3 regions of the Planococcus sp. TJ-301 genome follow, and region 3 is predicted to be linked to each of the others. Evidence: riboswitches for the same ligand, from Rfam matches in the RefSeq annotation. Region 3 holds a riboswitch; each other region holds the start of a gene.
The links. Region 3 has a riboswitch for S-adenosylmethionine ahead of AC4EHJ_RS11135 (bifunctional homocysteine S-methyltransferase/methylenetetrahydrofolate reductase). Riboswitches for the same ligand answer to the same signal wherever they lie in the genome.

Region 1: another riboswitch for S-adenosylmethionine. It lies ahead of metK (methionine adenosyltransferase); the one in region 3 lies ahead of AC4EHJ_RS11135 (bifunctional homocysteine S-methyltransferase/methylenetetrahydrofolate reductase).
Region 2: another riboswitch for S-adenosylmethionine. It lies ahead of AC4EHJ_RS06350 (methionine biosynthesis PLP-dependent protein); the one in region 3 lies ahead of AC4EHJ_RS11135 (bifunctional homocysteine S-methyltransferase/methylenetetrahydrofolate reductase).

The regions. Positions count from the first base shown of each region.
Region 1 covers NZ_JBZDOH010000001.1:13,995-20,544, reverse strand. The annotation lists gene AC4EHJ_RS00175 (alpha/beta hydrolase) at 1-466, opposite strand, end outside; gene AC4EHJ_RS00170 (gamma carbonic anhydrase) at 559-1,074, shown strand; gene metK (methionine adenosyltransferase) at 1,289-2,494, opposite strand; SAM riboswitch class I at 2,698-2,809, opposite strand; gene pckA (phosphoenolpyruvate carboxykinase (ATP)) at 3,047-4,636, shown strand; gene AC4EHJ_RS00155 (alpha/beta hydrolase family protein) at 4,700-5,485, opposite strand; gene ytkD (RNA deprotection pyrophosphohydrolase) at 5,466-5,924, opposite strand; gene AC4EHJ_RS00145 (Dps family protein) at 5,993-6,439, opposite strand; gene yidD (membrane protein insertion efficiency factor YidD) at 6,546-6,550, shown strand, end outside.
Region 2 covers NZ_JBZDOH010000001.1:1,242,494-1,249,043, reverse strand. The annotation lists gene metC (cystathionine beta-lyase) at 1-502, opposite strand, end outside; gene AC4EHJ_RS06350 (methionine biosynthesis PLP-dependent protein) at 499-1,620, opposite strand; SAM riboswitch class I at 1,698-1,801, opposite strand; gene AC4EHJ_RS06345 (LLM class flavin-dependent oxidoreductase) at 2,194-3,201, shown strand; gene AC4EHJ_RS06340 (hypothetical protein) at 3,294-3,464, opposite strand; gene AC4EHJ_RS06335 (hypothetical protein) at 3,623-4,486, opposite strand; gene AC4EHJ_RS06330 (amino acid ABC transporter ATP-binding protein) at 4,611-5,333, opposite strand; gene AC4EHJ_RS06325 (amino acid ABC transporter permease) at 5,326-5,985, opposite strand; gene AC4EHJ_RS06320 (transporter substrate-binding domain-containing protein) at 6,085-6,550, opposite strand, start outside.
Region 3 covers NZ_JBZDOH010000002.1:33,480-40,029, forward strand. The annotation lists gene AC4EHJ_RS11130 (acyltransferase family protein) at 207-2,195, shown strand; SAM riboswitch class I at 2,379-2,485, shown strand; gene AC4EHJ_RS11135 (bifunctional homocysteine S-methyltransferase/methylenetetrahydrofolate reductase) at 2,559-4,418, shown strand; gene metH (methionine synthase) at 4,399-6,550, shown strand, end outside.

The sequences.
Region 1 (6,550 bases), on a different contig from region 3:
ATTCCGGATTGCTCGTTAAGTCTTCAATTTTCAAACCGTGGTCAATGCGAAGGCTTCCCAACTTTGATAAAGCGGGCGCCAAGACAGAAGGGGTTTTCAGTAAATGGAGCCACGGCGAACTCAATATCACTCCAGCTACCGGAAAAGCTTTTTCGCCCAAAACATTCATCGCGATCGTCGCTCCGAGGCCATGGCCTAATACAAAAACCGGCAGCTCATTTTCCAAAGCAACCGTAATCGCCTGCTCCACTGATTTTTCGTAATCGTTAAAAGCTTCGTTATGCGGCTTGCTGCCCGGAATTCCGCGGCCATGCCCTGGCAAGTCCCCCATGATGACATGGAAGCCTGCAGACCGCCATTGTTCGATCAGCCACGCATATTTCATGTGATGTTCGTATGCACTATGTACAAGGACCATTACCGCTTTCGCCTGTCCTTCCGCTTCCCATTTCCACAAATCCATCATCCCCTTATCTTCATATGAACGCCAATATTTTGACCTTTGCATCGAATTTGATAGGATTAAAGATAGTTATTAACTAATTTGGAGGTTTTCCCATGATTTATCCTTTCCACGGCAAACAGCCAGACATTCATCCTTCGGTTTTTATCGCGGACTTCGCGACGGTTACCGGTGACGTTACCATCGGCGCTGAATCTTCAGTCTGGTTCAATACCGTTATCCGCGGCGATGTCGCACCGACCATCATTGGCAATAAAACCAATATCCAGGATCTCTGTGTCTTGCACCAAAGCCCGAACAATCCGCTGATTCTTGAAGACAACGTAACCATTGGCCACCAAGTCACCTTGCACAGCTGCAAAATCCGCAAAGGAGCACTTGTCGGCATGGGTTCCGTCATTCTTGACGGCGCCGAAATCGGCGAAGGGGCATTTATCGGAGCGGGCAGCCTCGTTCCGCCTGGAAAAGTCATTCCGCCAGGCATGCTCGCCCTCGGCCGCCCCGCAAAAGTTGTCCGTGAACTAAAAGACGAAGACAAAGCAGACATGGAGCGAATCGTCCGCGAATATGCTGAAAAAGGTGCTTATTACAAATCGCTGCAAGAAAAATAAAAAGATTTTCTAGCCGGCCAAAAGCCGGCTTTTTTTAAGCTGCGCATTTTCCTGCAATGCAAACGAATTAATATCCATTATTTTTAGAATATTTAATTATTTACATTTATTCTATCATTTTTCTCCAACTATTCAATGGCTTATTGATGCTGTTCTTATTCAAAAAAAGACGACCGGCAGATTTGCCGATCGTCTTTTCTACTATTATATTAATTTATTCTGCAGCAACGCCTGATTGTTCTTTTAGGATTGCTGCTTTATCCGTACGTTCCCATGGCAGATCCACGTCCGTACGGCCAAAATGTCCGTATGCTGCAGTCTGCTTGTAGATTGGGCGGCGCAGGTCAAGCATTTTGATGATGCCAGCTGGACGCAAATCGAAGTTTTCGCGTACTAAGTCAATCAAAGTGTCTTCGCTTACTTTGCCTGTTCCGAATGTATCGATAGCGATTGAAACCGGGTGTGCTACCCCGATTGCGTAAGCCACTTGGACTTCACATTTGTCTGCAAGGCCTGCAGCAACGATGTTTTTCGCAACATAGCGTGCAGCGTATGCACCTGAACGGTCCACTTTAGTCGCATCTTTGCCTGAGAAAGCACCGCCGCCGTGGCGCGCATAACCGCCGTAAGTATCTACGATGATTTTGCGGCCAGTCAAGCCCGCATCTCCTTGTGGTCCACCGATAACAAAACGGCCTGTCGGGTTGATGAAGTATTTTGTATCCTCATCGATCAAATTAGCCGGAACGACTGCGTTGATGACATATTCTTTGATGTTGCGCTGAATCTGCTCAAGCGTCACTTCTGGGTGATGCTGAGTCGAGATGACGATTGTGTCAACGCGGAACGGTTTATTGTTTTCATCGTATTCGATCGTCACTTGCGTTTTGCCATCCGGACGCAAATATGGAAGGATCTCTTCTTTGCGCACTTCTGCAAGGCGGCGAGCCAGTTTATGTGCCAAGCTGATTGGCAATGGCATCAATTCTTCTGTTTCGTTAGATGCGTATCCGAACATCAGACCTTGGTCTCCTGCTCCGATTTCATCCAATTCTTTATCAGTCATTTGCCCTTCGCGTGCTTCAAGAGCCACGTTGACTCCCGCAGCAATATCCGCTGACTGCTCATCAATCGCTGTCAAAACAGCGCTTGTTTCAGAGTCGAAACCGTATTTCGCGCGTGTATAGCCGATATCTTTAACTGTTTGGCGCACTACTTTTGGGATGTCGACATACGTCGATGTCGTAATTTCTCCCGCAACAAGCACCAAACCTGTTGTTACTGTCGTTTCGCATGCTACCCGTGCGTTCGGGTCTGCTGCTAAGATTGCATCAAGGATGGCATCTGAGATTTGGTCACAGATTTTATCCGGATGTCCTTCTGTTACTGATTCTGATGTGAATAATTTACGGTTTGTCAAAAAAAGCTCCTCCTTATATCCTGCGAGATTGCTCTCGAAATTGATACGGTACTCGTTTTCCCATGTCAAGTCCGTTCCAGCCGAACTGGATTGAACTTCAAGCCGTTGTGGCCTTTGCACACGAGGATTAAGGGCGATTCATAAAAAAATCCCTTCGCTCATAAATAAATGAGGAAAGGAAAAATCATCATAAGCACCTTTCACTCTTATCGTCCAAGGTTGAGTTCCTTGCTTCAGGTTTGGCACCTTCTCTGCAAATGCAGCAGGTTGCCGGGTTTCATAGGGCCTGTCCCCTCCACCAGCTCGGAATAAGAGTATCCGTACAATTTTTCATCATACGGAATGTATATAGTGATGTCAACGTTTTTAGCCAAATAGAAGTGCAAAACTTTATTGATCCACACGATGAATGGATTAATGCCAAATTATTGTTACTTTTTCATGTCACCGGGTTATTAGTATAGACTAATGGCTATAATGTGTTATACTAATCTACGAAATATACAAGCTCCCCATGGCTATGGGAATAACCGAAAAGGAAGGTACATATAAATGAATCCAGTAAACTTCTCAAGCAATTTAAAGGATCTTTTAAATGGCCAAAATATACACGTGCAATTATCAGTTCCACAATTAATCGAAGCAGCCACATCCCGTGGAGAAGCTGTTTTGACGAAAGATGGCGCAGTAAAAGCTGAAACTGGCAAATACACTGGCCGCTCCCCTAAAGATAAATATATCGTAGATGAAGCTATTTCTAAAGATAAAATTGACTGGGGTTCTGTAAATCGCCCGATTTCATCCGAAGTTTTCGAAAACCTGTACGCTAAAGTGCTGGACCACATGAAGCAAAAAGATGAGCTGTTCGTATTCAAAGGATACGCCGGTGCTGATCCTGAATCGCGTCTGGGCATTCAGACCATCAACGAATACGCTTGGCATAACCTATTCGCTCATCAACTGTTCATCCGTCCGACAAAAGAGGAATTGACAAGCCACGAAGCGCAATTCACAATTGTCTATGCACCAACGTTCCACGCAGATCCTGCTGTGGATGGTACGGATTCTGAAACTTTCATCATTGTATCGATGGAGCAAAAAATCATCTTGATCGGCGGAACAGAATATGCCGGCGAAATGAAAAAAGCGATCTTCTCGATCATGAACTACCTGCTTCCTGAACAAGGCATCCTTCCTATGCATTGTTCAGCGAACGTCGGCGAAGAAGGCGATGTAACGTTGTTCTTCGGTTTGTCTGGAACAGGCAAAACAACATTGTCTGCAGACGAAAACCGCAAATTGATCGGCGACGACGAGCATGGCTGGTCTGATAACGGCGTCTTCAACATTGAAGGCGGATGCTATGCGAAAACGATTAATTTAACGCGCGAACATGAACCGCAAATCTATGACGCAATCACGTTCGGTTCTGTACTTGAAAACGTAGTAGTGGATGAAGAAACACGCATTCCGGATTACGCTGACGGTTCTTTAACAGAAAACACACGTGCAGCATATCCGATCCATGCAATCAAAAATATTGTCTTCCCTTCAGTGGCAGGCCATCCAAAAACAATCGTCTTTTTGACTGCAGACGCTTTCGGCGTACTGCCTCCAATCAGCAAATTGACAAAAGAGCAGGCGATGTACCATTTCCTAAGCGGATACACATCGAAACTTGCGGGCACTGAGCGCGGCGTCACTTCTCCGGAAGCGACATTCTCTACGTGCTTCGGGTCACCTTTCCTTCCATTGCACGCGACTGTCTACGCTGAAATGCTTGGCGACAAAATCGATGAGCATGGGTCTGAAGTGTTCTTAGTGAATACGGGCTGGACTGGCGGCGTCTACGGCGTCGGGAGCCGCATGAAATTGTCGTACACACGCACAATGGTGCGTGCAGCAATCAAAGGCGAACTCCACAACATCGAAACGGAACAAGAAGCTGTATTCGGCTTGCAAATTCCGAAAGAAGTGCCAGGTGTTCCTACTGAAGTATTAAACCCGCGCAATGCTTGGGCTGACAAAGCCGCTTACGATCAGAAAGCAAGAGAGCTTGCACAAGAATTCGAAGCGAACTTCAAGAAATTCGGTACTGTCTCCACTGATATCAGTGAACAAGGCGGACCGATTAAAAACTAACTAGGAAAAAGAAGCTATCCATAGCGGATAGCTTCTTTTTTTGCGGCTTTTTTCCTTGAGGTCTTATTCATCCACTTCTTGGCTCTTCATCCACTCAGTCAAAGACCGTGCCGTTTTACGGTTCACGGCTGGCGGGAAGAAGTGCGTATAGTCCGGAAAATACCAGGTTTCGTGCTTTTGACCGTTTAGGATCAACGCTTCTTCCAGCAAAAACGCTTGTGCTGGAAACACGTTTTCATCTTTCAGCCCGTGGATAATTAGAAACGGAGCTTGCGCTTCATTCAAGCGCATCAAAGGATTTCTCTCCTCATACGCCTCCAATGCTGTATTTGGCGTGCCGCCGTAAAGCCGCTTCATCATACGCCGCATATCTGGCCGTTCTTTATACGTCAGTACGGTATCTGTGACGCCTGCCCAAGTGACGACAGACGTAATGTCGTGCCGCAGGACTGCGGTCCATATAGCCATGATTCCTCCACGGGAGAAAGCCAGGATATGGACTGCCTCTGAGCAGAATTGTTTCAGCACGTCGACTGCATAAACCGCGTCCCATCGATCCGCTCCGGCAAATTCATCGCGCCCTTGCCCGCCCCGGTTTCCACGGTAATAAGGTGCAAACACCACAAATCCTTGTGCGGCGAATTGTGCGATCCGCGCCGGCCTGACCATGCCGATTGACTGGATGCCGCCGCGCAGGTAAAGGATGCCGCTATAAGCGCCTCTTTTTTCCGGTTCGGCCAGCAAGCCTTTCACGAGCAATCCTTCTGACCAATAACTGATTTCTGTCAGCCGCACATGCGGATTCGGCGAAGGATACATTTTCTTCGATTTAATCGTTCCATTTTCCAAGATGCTCCACCTTCTCCATGATTGCCTTCATTCCGTCGTCTTTCATTAGAAAACTATATTTGTTATCCGGTTCTAACTCCCCTATGAGCACGATGCCGTCGGTTTCCATCAAGCGAATCTCCTCTAACCGCTGCGCTTTCCCGATAAAGACGGTTTTACAGAACGGACGATCCGTATTGACGCGATATTCCGCGAACCATTCCAATTCTGCGAGAACAGCACCCGTTTCCTCGTATACTTCCCTTATTGCCGCCTGCTGTAAACTTTCGCCAGGCTCCGCCTTGCCTCCCGGAAACTCAAGCCCCCGTTCTTTATGCTTCGTCAGCACCCACTCGCCGCTGAATTTGCAAATAACCAATACGTGCCTGCATGGCGCAGGAAACGATTCTTTTTCAAATGAAAGCTCGCATTCGATGCCGTTCAGATCTATATATTTCATCCACTCACTCCTTGGCTCATAAGAAAAAGCGTGCACTGTCGTTCAGTGCACGCTCCAGTCCTTCTATTTTACTTCTTTTCGCCAAGAAAAGCAGATAACATCCAAGAATGCTTTTCAAGATTCTGATGGATAGCGTTGAACATATCTTCGGTCATGTCGTCGCCGTCTTCAGCAGCCAATTCCATGCCTTTTTTCAGGGATTTCATGACTTTATTATAATCTTTCACGACTGTATCGACCATTTGTTCAGCCGTTTCCTTTGATGTCGCTTCTTTTACGACCGACAGCTCCAATTGCTCTTTCATCGTCGCAACCGGTTTGCCCCCAAGCGCCAATAGGCGTTCTGCGATTTCATCCATATGCAAAGTAGCCTCGTTGTATAATTCTTCGAACTTCACATGCAGCGTGAAAAATGAAGGGCCTTTCACGTACCAATGAAAATTATGTAATTTCGTATACAGCACCGACCATGTTGCCACCTGTACGTTCATTTCTTGGTTTAACTCTTTTGACATATTGCCCACTCTCCTCAAGTTTTGATAAGCTCTTATACTTTATTTATACCTCTCCCCTGCTTACAATAAACATACAGACAATTACCGTGAAAGAAGATGAATCTAATTGAA
Region 2 (6,550 bases), on a different contig from region 3:
ATGTTAAGCAGCCATTGGCTTTTGCGAGCTTGGCGGCTATTTCGATGTCAGTGATATTCATGACCGGATTGGATGGTGTTTCTATATAAACGACTTTCGTATTGGACTGGATAGTTGCGGCCATTTCGCTGAGGTCGGTCATGTCGACAAAGCTATAGGAAATTCCGAATTTGGTAAGCACTTCCGTGACAAAGCGGTAAGTGCCCCCGTAGACATCTTCCGATACAAGGACGTGGTCGCCAGCCGACAGCAGCATGAACGCGGAAGAAATGGCAGCCATGCCGGAAGCGAAAGCGAATCCGCGTGTGCCGCCTTCGAGTTTGGCAATGGTTTCTTCCAGCTTTAAACGTGTGGGATTGCCGGAGCGGCTGTAATCGAACGGTCCGAATTCGTCAAAGCTGGCCTGATGGTATGTGGAAGACAAGTGAATCGGGACATTGACCGCCCCGGTTTCTTTGTCGACTCCGGCTGCGTGGATGAATTGAGTTTCCAAATGTGTCATAGGCGAAGGACCTCCTTGTCCAGTTTTGCGAATGCTTGGGTAAGATCGGCTGTCAGGTCTTCAATGTCTTCGATGCCGACGGAAAAGCGGAGCAGGCAATCGCAAATTCCGCGGCGCGTCCGCTCTTCATAAGGGATATCGGCGTGCGTCTGGGTGGCGGGATAGGTGATGAAACTTTCCACGCCGCCCAGGCTTTCAGCGAACGTGATCAGTTCCAAATTTTCCAGAAACGGACCGACCAATGATGCGTCTTGCAAGCGGAATGACAACATGCCTCCTTTTCCGGGATAAAGGACATCTGTGACCGCAGGGTGATGTGCCAGAAACTCAGCAGCTTCGCACGCATTTTTTTCGTGCTGTTTCATGCGAAGCGGCAGCGTCTTCAAGCCGCGGATCAACAACCAGGAATCGAACGGCGATAACACTGCGCCAGCTGAATTGTGAAGCACGCCCAGTTTCTCGCAAAGCGCCTGGCCTTTAGCAGCAACCAAGCCGCCGAGCACGTCATTATGGCCGCCGATATACTTTGTCGCGCTGTGCACGACGATGTCTGCGCCTAATGTTATAGGCTGTTGAAGGTAAGGCGTTAAAAAGGTGTTGTCGGCAATGAGCAGCAAACCATGTTTTTTCGCCAGTTTTCCGTAGGCGGCCAGGTCGATTTCCTGCATCAATGGATTGGTTGGCGTCTCGATGAATAACGCTTTCGTTTTATCTGTGATCAAGCTTTCAGTGTGGCTGACATCATTGAAATCTGCGTAAACGGTGCGGATATTGTAAATCTCCGAATAATGCTGGAGCAGCCGGTAAGTGCCTCCGTAAATATCTTCCGGTACCAATAGCTCGTCATCAGGCCTGAACAGCGACAGCACCAGTTGAATTGCCGCCATTCCGGAACTACAGGCAAATCCAGCATCCGCGCCTTCAAGAGCGGCGATGCCTTCTTCCAGTACGGAGCGAGTCGGGTTTTTGGTGCGCGTGTAATCATAGCCTGTCGACCTGCCAAGCCCCTCATGTTCATAAGCGGTCGACAAATAAATTGGGGTGCTGACCGCCCCTGTCGTTTTATCGGTTTTATTGCCTAATTGCACTAGTTGCGTTTCAATGCCGAATTTTTCCATGGGAATCATCCTTTCAAAATAAAAACAGGGGCTCGCTTCTTGAAAAAGAAGAAAGCCCCTGTTTTGGGAACCTAATCTTCTCATCTTCTAAGCCGAGGCTTATTGGAATTAGCACCGTAGCCATAAGGGCTGGTTGCTGAGACTTCACAGGGCCAAATCCCTCCGTCTCTCTAGATAAGAAATAAAATATGAAGTTTTAATGTGCGTGCAGGGTAAAGGTCCACCGATCAAACAGCGCCTTTAGATAAAGTTTACTTTAATACAGCAGGGCGAATTTTACAAGGGAAAGTTTAAATTTTTAAAAAATTATTTGTAGATCAGAAAGTTGAGATGGCTCTGTTTCTTTCCGGTTAATTTGAATTACGAAAAAGTTGAACGAACTGTCGTTTCATCTTGAATGGACATCGGAAAAGTCTATCTTGACTAGGTAAGAAGGGATGCGTTCAAGAAAACCGAGCGCCTTGAAAAACATTATCGGGAAAAGCAATTGACTGGTTTTTCTGGGTGCTGAGCAGGAACCGTGTAGAAAAAAGAAAATACCGCTACACTTGTAAAAGTGAGGAGTGATGAATGATGACTAGTAAAAAATTCGAAAACATACCATTGGCTGTGCTAGACTTGGCGCCGGTCAACGCAGACAGCGATGCGGCTCAATCATTCAAGAACAGCGTCGAATTGGCGCAGCATGTAGAGAAATTAGGTTTTAACCGGCTTTGGCTTGCTGAGCACCATAATATGCCGGGCATCGGCAGTTCTGCGACATCAGTTTTAATCGGCCACATTGCCGGGCAAACAAAGCGGATCCGTGTAGGTTCAGGAGGCGTCATGCTGCCGAACCATGCGCCGCTCGTTATCGCAGAGCAATTCGGTACGCTTGAATCGCTGTACCCCGGCCGCATTGACCTTGGTTTAGGGCGCGCGCCCGGGAGCGACCAGGCGACAGCTTATGCGCTGCGCCGAACGTTGCACAGCAGCGGGGATGAGTTTCCACAGCAAGTAGAAGAACTGCAAAACTATTTTTCCGAAAATCCAAAAGGCAGCGTCCGCGCTTTTCCTGGAACCGGTCTGGATGTGCCGCTTTGGCTGCTTGGTTCAAGCGGCTTCAGTGCTAGGCTTGCGGCGATTAAAGGCTTGCCATTTTCATTTGCCAGCCATTTTGCGCCGGACTACACGATTCAGGCTTTGCAGCTCTACCACCAGAACTTTAAACCTTCCGCCGCATTGAAAGAGCCGTATGCCATGGTCGGCGTCAATGTCATTGCAGCGGATACACAGGAGAGGGCGGAATGGCTTGCAACATCCGGCCAGCAGCAGATGTTTGCGCTGATGCGAGGTATGCCGACCCATTTCCAGCCGCCGATCGATGATCTCGAAAAGGTTTGGTCGGACCGTGAAATTGCCATTTTCAAAGAAAAACTGGCTTCAGAATCGATGATTGTCGGCACACCGGATGTGGTCCGCGAAAAGCTGCGGAACTTTATCAATAAAACCCGAGCGAACGAAGTCATTGTCAATTCCCAGATTTTTCATCTTGAAGACCGCCTGCGTTCTTACAGCCTTCTTGGTGATATGATGGAATAAATACCATGTCTCTGCTAAAGCAATCGCTTTGGCGGGGATTTTTTTGTGCAATAAAAAGCACCGCCAGGATTTGGCGGTGCAAGGAGCGGAAGCTATTGGAGCCGTTTAGCTTGCTGCGCTTCAATTTTGATTTCCTGGGGTGCATCGTCATCTTTCGAGTTGGCATAATCTGGTGCGCCTTCGCCAATCATGTTTTGGGCAGCATTATAATCTTCTTCGATTTCGCGCGGTGTTTCCTGCGGATCGATTCTGATTTTGGCCATTGGAACGACCTCCTTTCCGCTGATGTTTGATTAAAGCCAGTGAAGGAAGGCGGACGTCTATATGCTTTATTATACTGACTATTCCGTCATTAATAAAGTTTCAATGCTTTTTATTGAAACCAAAACCCGCCAGAGCTTGTGGCTCGAGCGGGTTTTGGTTATTGCTGTTCGGTTGCTTCGGCATTCAACAGGATGCTTTCGAAATAGACAGCTGGAGAATCTTTTTGCCATTCCTCTGCTATTGCTCCAGCGGTATTAGAAGATGCGCTATAAGCCATTTCTGTGCGTAGATCATCAGTCAGGGGAATCTTCACCATTGGCCCTTCCGGTGTCAGCCAGTTCAACCGTTCGCGTGGATTTTGAGCCGTGTGCGAAAGCCAAGCTTCCTCGTCTTGCAGAAGGCTGAAAAAGGGTTCCGGCGACATCAAGAACCAGCTGTCAGCTTGATGCTTCGGCGGAAGCCAAAAGTTTTTCAGAAGTTTGCCTTCTTCGATTGTCAATTCCGTTATTTCATGGCGCAATTCGTTGACTGGATCGCCATTTCCAAGCGCCAGATTCCGTGAAACGTAAATATTGCCTTGCAGGATTTCAGCAGAATCCATCGCAATGATGCCGTATGGATTAGTAGTCGGGTCGTTGCCGTATTCCGGATCTGTTGTGAGCATGCCGGGTTCGGGGTTCCAAGAACGCACGTCTGCGTCTCCGATGCCTGCTGTATTCATAGAGACGACGAACGGCAGCCAGCTTGTGTTTTCAAGATGTTCGAAAACAATTGTGGTGCCATTGTCTAATTGTCGCTCCGTTAACGTATAGCTGCCGAGCGGCAAGCTGAATAGCGTAATGTTCCGCTTGCCGTCTGCGTCCGGTTCTGCCAGCGTAAAGAAAGCTGGTTTTTCGATCTCCAACTTTATATCATCTTGTGAATAGATTTCTGTTGTATTGGTCATGAACATCATTCCGGTGAACATGATGAGCACCATAAAAAATGCGACGGCAAATAAAACAATGATTTTCCTTAACATTCGGGGGACACCTCAATTTTTTTCTTCACCGTTGATTATATCATGGCCGCGCGGGGAGCTGAGGCGGGAAATAGGGGATGGATATGAACAAATCGACAAAAAAAGATGCCCCAAGAGGCATCTTTCATAATACTTTCTCCAGGAAATCCCGGGCTCGTTCGGTTTTCGGGGATGCAAAGAATTCCCGCGGCTCTCCTTCTTCGACAAGGACGCCGTGATCCAGGAACAGCACGCGGTCTGCGACTTCCCGTGCAAAGCCCATTTCATGCGTCACAACAGCCATCGTCATACCGGATTTCGCCAAATCTTTCATAACATCCAACACTTCTTTGACCATTTCAGGATCAAGTGCGGATGTCGGTTCATCAAAAAGCATCAATTCAGGTTCCATCGCCAACGCCCGGGCGATTGCCACACGCTGTTTCTGGCCGCCGGACAAGCTGCTCGGATAAGCTTTCTCTTTTTCTGACAGGCCGACGCGCAGCAATAACGCACGCGCTTTTTCTTCAGCCAGCGCTTTATTCTCGCCTTTCACTTTCATCGGAGCGTATGTCAGGTTTTCAAGAACCGTCAAATGCGGGAACAAGTGGAAATGCTGGAACACCATGCCGATTTGCTGGCGGATTTTCTGTACATCCTTTTTCGGTCCTGTCAGGTCCTGCCCATTAATGATCACTTTTCCGGCTGTCGGAATCTCCAGCATGTTCAAGCAGCGCAGAAACGTCGATTTTCCTGAGCCGGAAGGGCCGATGATGGAAACTACTTCGCCTTTTTTTATTTCAGCAGTAATGTCTGTCAGTACTTCGTTGGATCCGAATTTCTTGTACAAATGCTCCACTTTAATCACTTTGCTTCAGCCTCCGTTCAAACATTCTGCCAAGTACAGTCAATCCCATAACCAGGCACCAGTAAATCAAGCCGACGAACAGCAGCGGTTCAAAGTTGCGGAATAAATCAGAGCCGACCACTTGCGCGCGGCGCATCAAATCGAGATAGCCGATCGTTGAAACGATTGCAGATTCTTTCGTCAATGTGATAAATTCGTTCATCAACGCCGGCAGGATATTTTTCAGCGCCTGCGGCAAGATGATATCTTTCATCATGGCACGGTAGGGAATGCCGAGAGCTTGAGCAGCTTCCATTTGCCCTTTGTCGACCGCTTGGATACCGGCGCGGATAATTTCAGAAATATAAGCGGATGAGTTCAAGCCAAATGCCAAAATCGCGGACAAGAAAGGCGAGATGTCATAGCCGGTCAGCTGCGGAATCGAATAATAGATGATCATCAATTGCAGGATCAGGGGCGTGCCGCGGAATATCGATGTATACGCGTCAGCGAACCAGCGCAGCGGTTTGATCGAGCCGATTTTGAACAATGCCAAAATCGTTCCCAGAATCGAACCGAGGATGATTGCGACAATCACGAATTTTAATGTGACCCAAATCCCTTCCAGGATAAAGGGGATATAAGGAACCATTTGTGAAAAGTCCAAATTCATAAGTTACAACTCTTTTCTTTTGAAGATTCATCCCGGCAATGGGGATGTTCTAATAAATAGTGAGCGGCGGACAAAGCCCGCCGCTCAATGGAATGTCTTTTATTCTTCAATCTTCCACTTTTTCTTCAATTCTTCCAATTCGCCGCTTTCTTCCAGATCAGCGAGGACAGCATTGACTTCTTCCACCAATTCACTGCCCTTAGGGAATGCGACAGCCATACCTGGTGAAGAAGTTGTCGGATCATCAAAGGCGCCTAAGTCCTGCGCTTCGATATAGCCTTTTGCTACTTCTTTGTCCATGTAAGCTGCATCGATGCGGCCAGAAAGGATTTCCTGGATCAATGCGCCGGAATCATCCAACGCTTTTAATTCAAAGTTTATGCCTTCTTCTTTGATAATGGCCTTAGCGCCTTCTTCCTGGATTGTACCAAGCTGGACACCAACTTTTTTGCCTTCGAGGTCTTCAAGCGTTTTCACATCTGAGTCTTTCGGGGTTACGAACATTTCTCCTGAGAAATGGTATTCTGTCGAGAAATCGACGTTTTCTTTGCGTGCTTCAGTCGCT
Region 3 (6,550 bases):
TGCCGTCTATCGGTGAAGCTTTTTTTTTGCAGCAAATGGTTCAAATGTAGGATAAGCTGTTGTAACTTTTGTATGGGCGCGTTAAACTTAAATGGGAATTAGTGGTTTATTTATTAAAAATATAACAACTTAAAACTATTTGTAAAAATTATTGAAATATTACGCTATTAGTTTTTTGAACTAGCAAAGAATAGGGAGGTAAAAAAATGGCAGATTTACGAGTGCCCGAAAAGCGCTTTCGGCCAGAATTGGAAGGAATACGCGCGGTGGCAGCTCTTTTGGTGGCCATCTATCACATTTGGATCGGGTCGGTGTCCGGTGGGGTCGATGTCTTTTTTATCGTCTCAGGGTATTTGATCACAACATCTCTTTTGTCGCGGATGGTGCGGGAGGGCCGTATCAATTACGCGGAAAACTTGCTCGGGCTGGCAAAGCGGTTGTTTCCGCTGGCGTTTACAGTAATAGCAGTGAGCGCAGCGGCGTCAATTTTTCTCTTGCCGATGAGCACGTGGAAGCAGACAATCGCGGAATTGTTTGCCTCAATTTTTTATTTCCAGAATTGGCAGCTCGCGAATAGCGCGGTTGATTATTTGGGGCAGAACAACCAAGCGAGCCCGTACCAGCATTTCTGGGCGTTGTCGATTCAAGGCCAGTTTTACGTGACGTGGCCAATCGTCATCACGCTCGTGTACCTTCTCGCGACGAAAATTTTGAAGACACCGGTGCGCAAAACGTTGCTTGGGGTGCTGGCGGCTATTTTCTTCGCTTCGCTCAGCTACTCGGTTTACATCACCGCTGTCAATCAGCCGTGGGCGTATTTCGATACATTTGCACGCGCCTGGGAATTCAGCCTCGGCGGGATGCTTGCGCTGCTGCTGCCGTATTTGAAGTTTCCGGATCGTGCGCACCTCATCATGGGATGGTTGGGCCTTGCGATTATCGCGTTTACGGGGATGCTGCTTCCGGTGTCGACTGTGTTCCCGGGCTTTGCAGCGCTGCTGCCGACAGGTGGGGTGATCTTGGTCATCATAGCGAGTGAAAACGGCAATCTCTTCGGTGTGCAGAAATTGCTCGGTTCGAAGCCGTTTCAATACTTCGGCAGCATTTCCTACGGCTTTTACCTCTGGCATTGGCCATTGCTTGTTTTCTATTATGCCTTTTTCAACACCGAGACGGTTTCGCTGTTTGGCGGGCTCAGCATTTTGGCAGTGACGTTCGTGCTGTCGATCGTTACGATTTGGCTCGTCGAAGCACCTGTGCGGCAGATGCCGGTCAAGCAATCGAAAAAACGTTTGACGAAAGTACTCGTCACACTGATGATGCCGGCCATTCTGGTTGGCGTGTCGTGGAGCGTCTTTGTCCAGGCAAGCAGCAGCGTCGCCGTTCCTGTCGTAACCGAAGACAATCCAGGCGCCCGTGCTGTTTCGGAAAACATCCAGCCGGCGATTGAAGCCGAGCTCAAGCCGGATTTTCTGACTGCGAAAGAAGTGCTGCCGGCCTTTTATAATGACCAGGACTGTACTTCCTCCGGCAGCAAGAACGCTAAATTGAAGGAATGCTCGTACGGTGTGACGGAAAATCCGGAGCATGTGCTTGCATTGGTCGGCGGTTCACATTCAGGGCACTGGTTCCCGGCGCTTGAAGAAATCGCGGAAGAACTGAATATGCGTATCGATGTCTACAACAAGGATGCATGCCGCTTCACGAACGGCGATTTCGATGGGTTATTAACGGAAGCATGCATGACATGGAATGATCAACTCCATCAGCGGCTCATGGAAGATCCGCCTGATTTGATTTTCACAACGGCGAACGTAAGTTCCAAAGCAACCGTGCCGCAGGTTTATATCGACAAATGGAAGCAATTTGAAGGTGTAACTGATATTTTTGCGGTGCGCGACAATCCACGGATGAAAGTCGACCCGACGCTTTGCCTTGATGCCTCGACTGTAGAAGACTGCTCCGTGCCGCGCAGCGAAGCGCTGGCCGCTGTAGCACCGTGGGAAAACACGGAAGGCATTCCGGGCAACGTGACATTTGTGGACATGTCGGAATATTTCTGTATTGATGATCTGTGTTCGCCGGTAGTTGGCAACGTGCTCGTCTACCGAGATAAGCATCATTTGACGACACTCTACTCCAAAACTATGGGTCCGGCACTAAAAGAGCATCTTGAGCCGGTGCTCAAGAAGTAACTGAAACGATAAACGCACCGCCAGCAAGCTAATTGCCGGCGGTGCGTTTTTTATTCTTCCATTTGTGTGGAGGGTCCTTGTTTAACGCTAATAAACAGAAAGTTCTCTGTTTTTAGACGAATTTTCTTGACCAGCGTCCCGTATGCAGGTAAGATTTTAAGAATACAAAAACTGCATAGTGAATTCTTATCGAGAGAAGTTGAGGGACTGGCCCTGTGACGCTTCAGCAACCAGCCATTCGTGGTCAGGTGCTAAATCCAGCAGGCATGCAATGGCCTGGGAGATGAAAAGGAACGAGTTTAACGACCGTAAAGCCTTCTTTTTCATGGAGGGCTTTTTTCTATATACAGGAGGGTGAGCGGCATGAAGTTATTGGATGCATTGAAAACGCGCGTGTTGACAGGGGACGGTGCGATGGGGACGCTGCTGTATTCTTATGGCATCGAGTATTGCAACGAGGAGCTGAACCTGCAGCGGCCGGAAATCGTCAGCAAGATCCACCAGGATTACATCAAAGCGGGAGCCGATATCATCCAGACAAATACGTACGGTGCGAATGCCCATAAGCTCGCGCGCTACGGCCTTGAAGAGCAAGTGAAAGACATCAACCTCGCTGCGATCGATATTGCGAAGCGCGCCGCGTCGCCTGGCGGACAATACGTCTTCGGTACAATCGGCGGCATTCGAGGCATGCGGAAAAGTGATGCCACGATGCAGGAAATCATTGCGATGGTCGACCAGCAGGCGCAGCATTTATTGTCAGGCGATCCGGACGGCTTGCTGCTCGAGACGTATTACGATTTTGAAGAGCTTGCTGCGACGGTCACGCATTTGAAAAAGATGACGGATACCCCGCTGATTGCGCAAGTGTCGATGCACGAGCCGGGCATCCTGCAAAACGGCATGTCGCTGAACGAAGCACTGCACCAGCTTGAAGCGCTCGGAGCGGAAATCGTCGGCGTCAATTGCCGCCTCGGCCCGCACCATACGATCCAAGCATTCGAAGAAGTGTCGCTGCCGGCAAAAGCCTTCCTGTCGGCCTATCCGAACGCCAGCTTGCTCGACGTGGAAGACGGCCGCATTGTCTATGAATCGGAAGCCGATTATTTTGGCCGGGCTGCATTGTTGTTGAGAGAAGAAGGGGTGCGCCTCATCGGAGGCTGTTGCGGCACGACGCCGAAGCATATCGAAGAAGTGAAAAAGCGAATGCGCAATTTAGTGCCGGTGACAGAAAAGCAAGTGGTGGCGAGAAAGCCGATCGTCATTCGTGAAGCGGAAGCGCTCGACGTCAAGCCGCTGCACGAAAAAGCGAAGACGGAGCGCACGATCATTGTCGAACTCGACACGCCGCGCCATTTGGACATCACGAAATTCATCGAAGGTTCGAAAGCGTTGAATGCGGCGGGAGTCGATGCGGTTACGATGGCCGATAATTCACTCGCTTCGCCGCGTATTTCCAATATGGCGATGGGCTCGATTTTGAAGCAGCAGGAAAACATCCGGCCGCTTGCGCACATCACGTGCCGCGACCGCAATTTGATCGGCCTGCAATCGCATTTGATGGGGCTTGACGCACTTGGCATGCATGATATCCTGGCAGTCACGGGAGATCCGACGAAAGTCGGTGATTTCCCGGGAGCGACAAGTGTTTATGACGTTTCCAGCCTGGAATTGATTCAGCTGATCAAAAAGCTCAACGAAGGCATTTCATTTTCCGGCAAGCCGCTGCGCAAAAAAGCGAACTTCTCAGTGGCGGCGGCATTCAATCCCAATGTCCGCGTCGTCAGCCGGGCGGTCAAGCGGCTGGAACAGAAAATCGACAGCGGCGCAGATTATTTCATTTCCCAACCGGTGTTCACAAAAGAGAAAATCATTGAAATATACGAAGAAACAAAGCATTTGAGCACGCCGATTTTCCTTGGCATCATGCCGCTGACAAGCATCCGCAGTTCGGAATTCCTGCACAACGAAGTGCCAGGCATCAAGTTATCGGAAAATGCGCTTGAGCGGATGCGCGCATGCGGCGACGACAAGGAACGGGCGACGGCTGAAGGCATTGCGATAGCGAAGGAATTGATCGATACTGCGGCTGGCCTATTCAATGGCATTTACTTGATCACGCCATTTTTCCGCTACGAAATGTCCGTGGAATTGATCAATTACATCAGGCAACTAGATTTGAAGAAAGAAGGCGAAAGCAGCCATGTCCAAAACACTTATTGAACAGCAGCTTGAAAAACGGATCTTGATCATCGATGGCGCCATGGGAACGATGATCCAGAACGCCGATTTATCAGCGGAAGATTTCGGCGGCGAGGAATTTGACGGCTGCAACGAATACTTGAACATCGTGCGGCCGGACGTCATCGAAAGCGTCCATAAAGCCTATCTGGAAGCGGGAGCGGACATTCTTTGTACGAACACGTTCGGCGGTACGCCAGTGGTCTTAGACGAGTATGGACTTGGAGACCAAGCAACCGACATCAACCGCCGTGCTGTAGAGATTGCCAAGAAAGCGGCTGCTGACTATTCCACCCCTGAATGGCCTCGCTTTGTCGCAGGTGCTATCGGGCCGACGACGAAAACTTTGTCGGTGACAGGCGGCATCACGTTCGATGCCTTGCGCGAGGATTTTTATGTACAGGCGAAAGCGCTGGTTGAAGGCGGCGCGGACTTGATCTTGCTTGAAACGAGCCAAGACATGCTGAATGTCAAAGCGGCGACGATCGGTATCAAAAGGGCTTTTGAAGAGCTGGGCAAAGAATTGCCGATCATGATTTCAGGCACCATCGAGCCGATGGGCACAACGCTTGCCGGGCAAAGCATTGAAGCGTTCTATATTTCCATTGAACACGTCAAGCCGCTGTCGGTCGGTTTGAATTGCGCAACGGGCCCGGAATTCATGACGGACCATTTGCGCTCTTTGTCTGAGCTGTCCGACGGCTTTGTCAGCTGTTACCCGAACGCAGGGCTGCCGGACGAAGAAGGGCATTACCACGAAACCCCGGAATCACTGTCGAAAAAGCTGCGGGGCTTTGCCGAAAAAGGCTGGCTCAACGTCGTCGGCGGCTGTTGCGGCACGACGCCTGCGCACATCAAAGCCGTGCGTGAAGCGGTGGCCGATTTGCCGCCGAGAAAGCCGGCCCAAACCGGACATGGACATGTTTTGTCCGGAATCGAACCGCTGCAATACGACGATTCGATGCGCCCGCTGTTTATTGGGGAACGCACGAACGTTATCGGTTCGCGAAAATTCAAACGGCTGATCGTTGAAGGGAAATTTGAGGAAGCTTCAGAAATCGCGCGCGCTCAGGTGAAGAACGGGGCCCACGTCGTTGACATCTGCCTCGCCAATCCGGACCGCGATGAACTCGAGGACATGGCGAACTTCATGCACGAAGTGGTAAAGAAGGTCAAAGTGCCACTTGTCATCGATTCAACGGACGAAGAAGTCATCGAAGCGGCGCTGAAGTTTTCGCAAGGCAAAGCGATTATCAACTCGATCAATCTCGAAGACGGCGAAGAGCGCTTTGATGCGGTCATGCCGCTTGTGAAGAAATACGGTGCGGCGGTTGTTGTCGGAACGATTGATGAACCGGGTATGGCAGTGACGCGTGAACGCAAACTTGAAATTGCCGAACGCTCGTATGATTTATTGGTCAACAAATGGGGGCTCGCGCCGGAAGACATCATTTTTGATCCGCTCGTGTTTCCGGTCGGCACCGGCGATCAGCAATACATCGGCTCCGCGGTTGAAACGATCGAAAGCATCCGACTGATCAAGGAAAAACTACCGCGCACATTGACGATTCTCGGCATCAGCAACGTGTCGTTCGGCTTGCCGCCAGTCGGCCGCGAAGTGCTGAATGCAGTTTACCTTTACCATTGCACGCAGGCAGGGCTCGATTACGCCATCGTCAATACAGAGAAATTGGAGCGCTACGCATCGATTCCGGAAGCGGAGATCAAGATGGCCGATGAATTGCTGTTCACGACGACAGACAAGACATTGGCGGATTTCACCGATTTCTACCGCGATAAGAAAAAAGAGCGGAGCGAAGACGACATTCCGAAGACGGTTCCAGACCGCCTCGCCTATTATATTCTGGAAGGCACGAAAGAAGGGCTTATTCCGGATTTAGAGAAAGCGCTCGACATGTACGACACACCGCTCGATGTCATCAACGGGCCGCTGATGGCAGGCATGGCGGAAGTGGGACGTTTGTTCAACGACAACCAGTTGATTGTCGCCGAAGTGTTGCAAAGCGCAGGCGTCATGAAGGCTGCGGTGTCGTACCTTGAAGGCTTTATGGAGAAAAAAGCTGCGGACGATACAGGCAAAGGGAAAGTGGTGC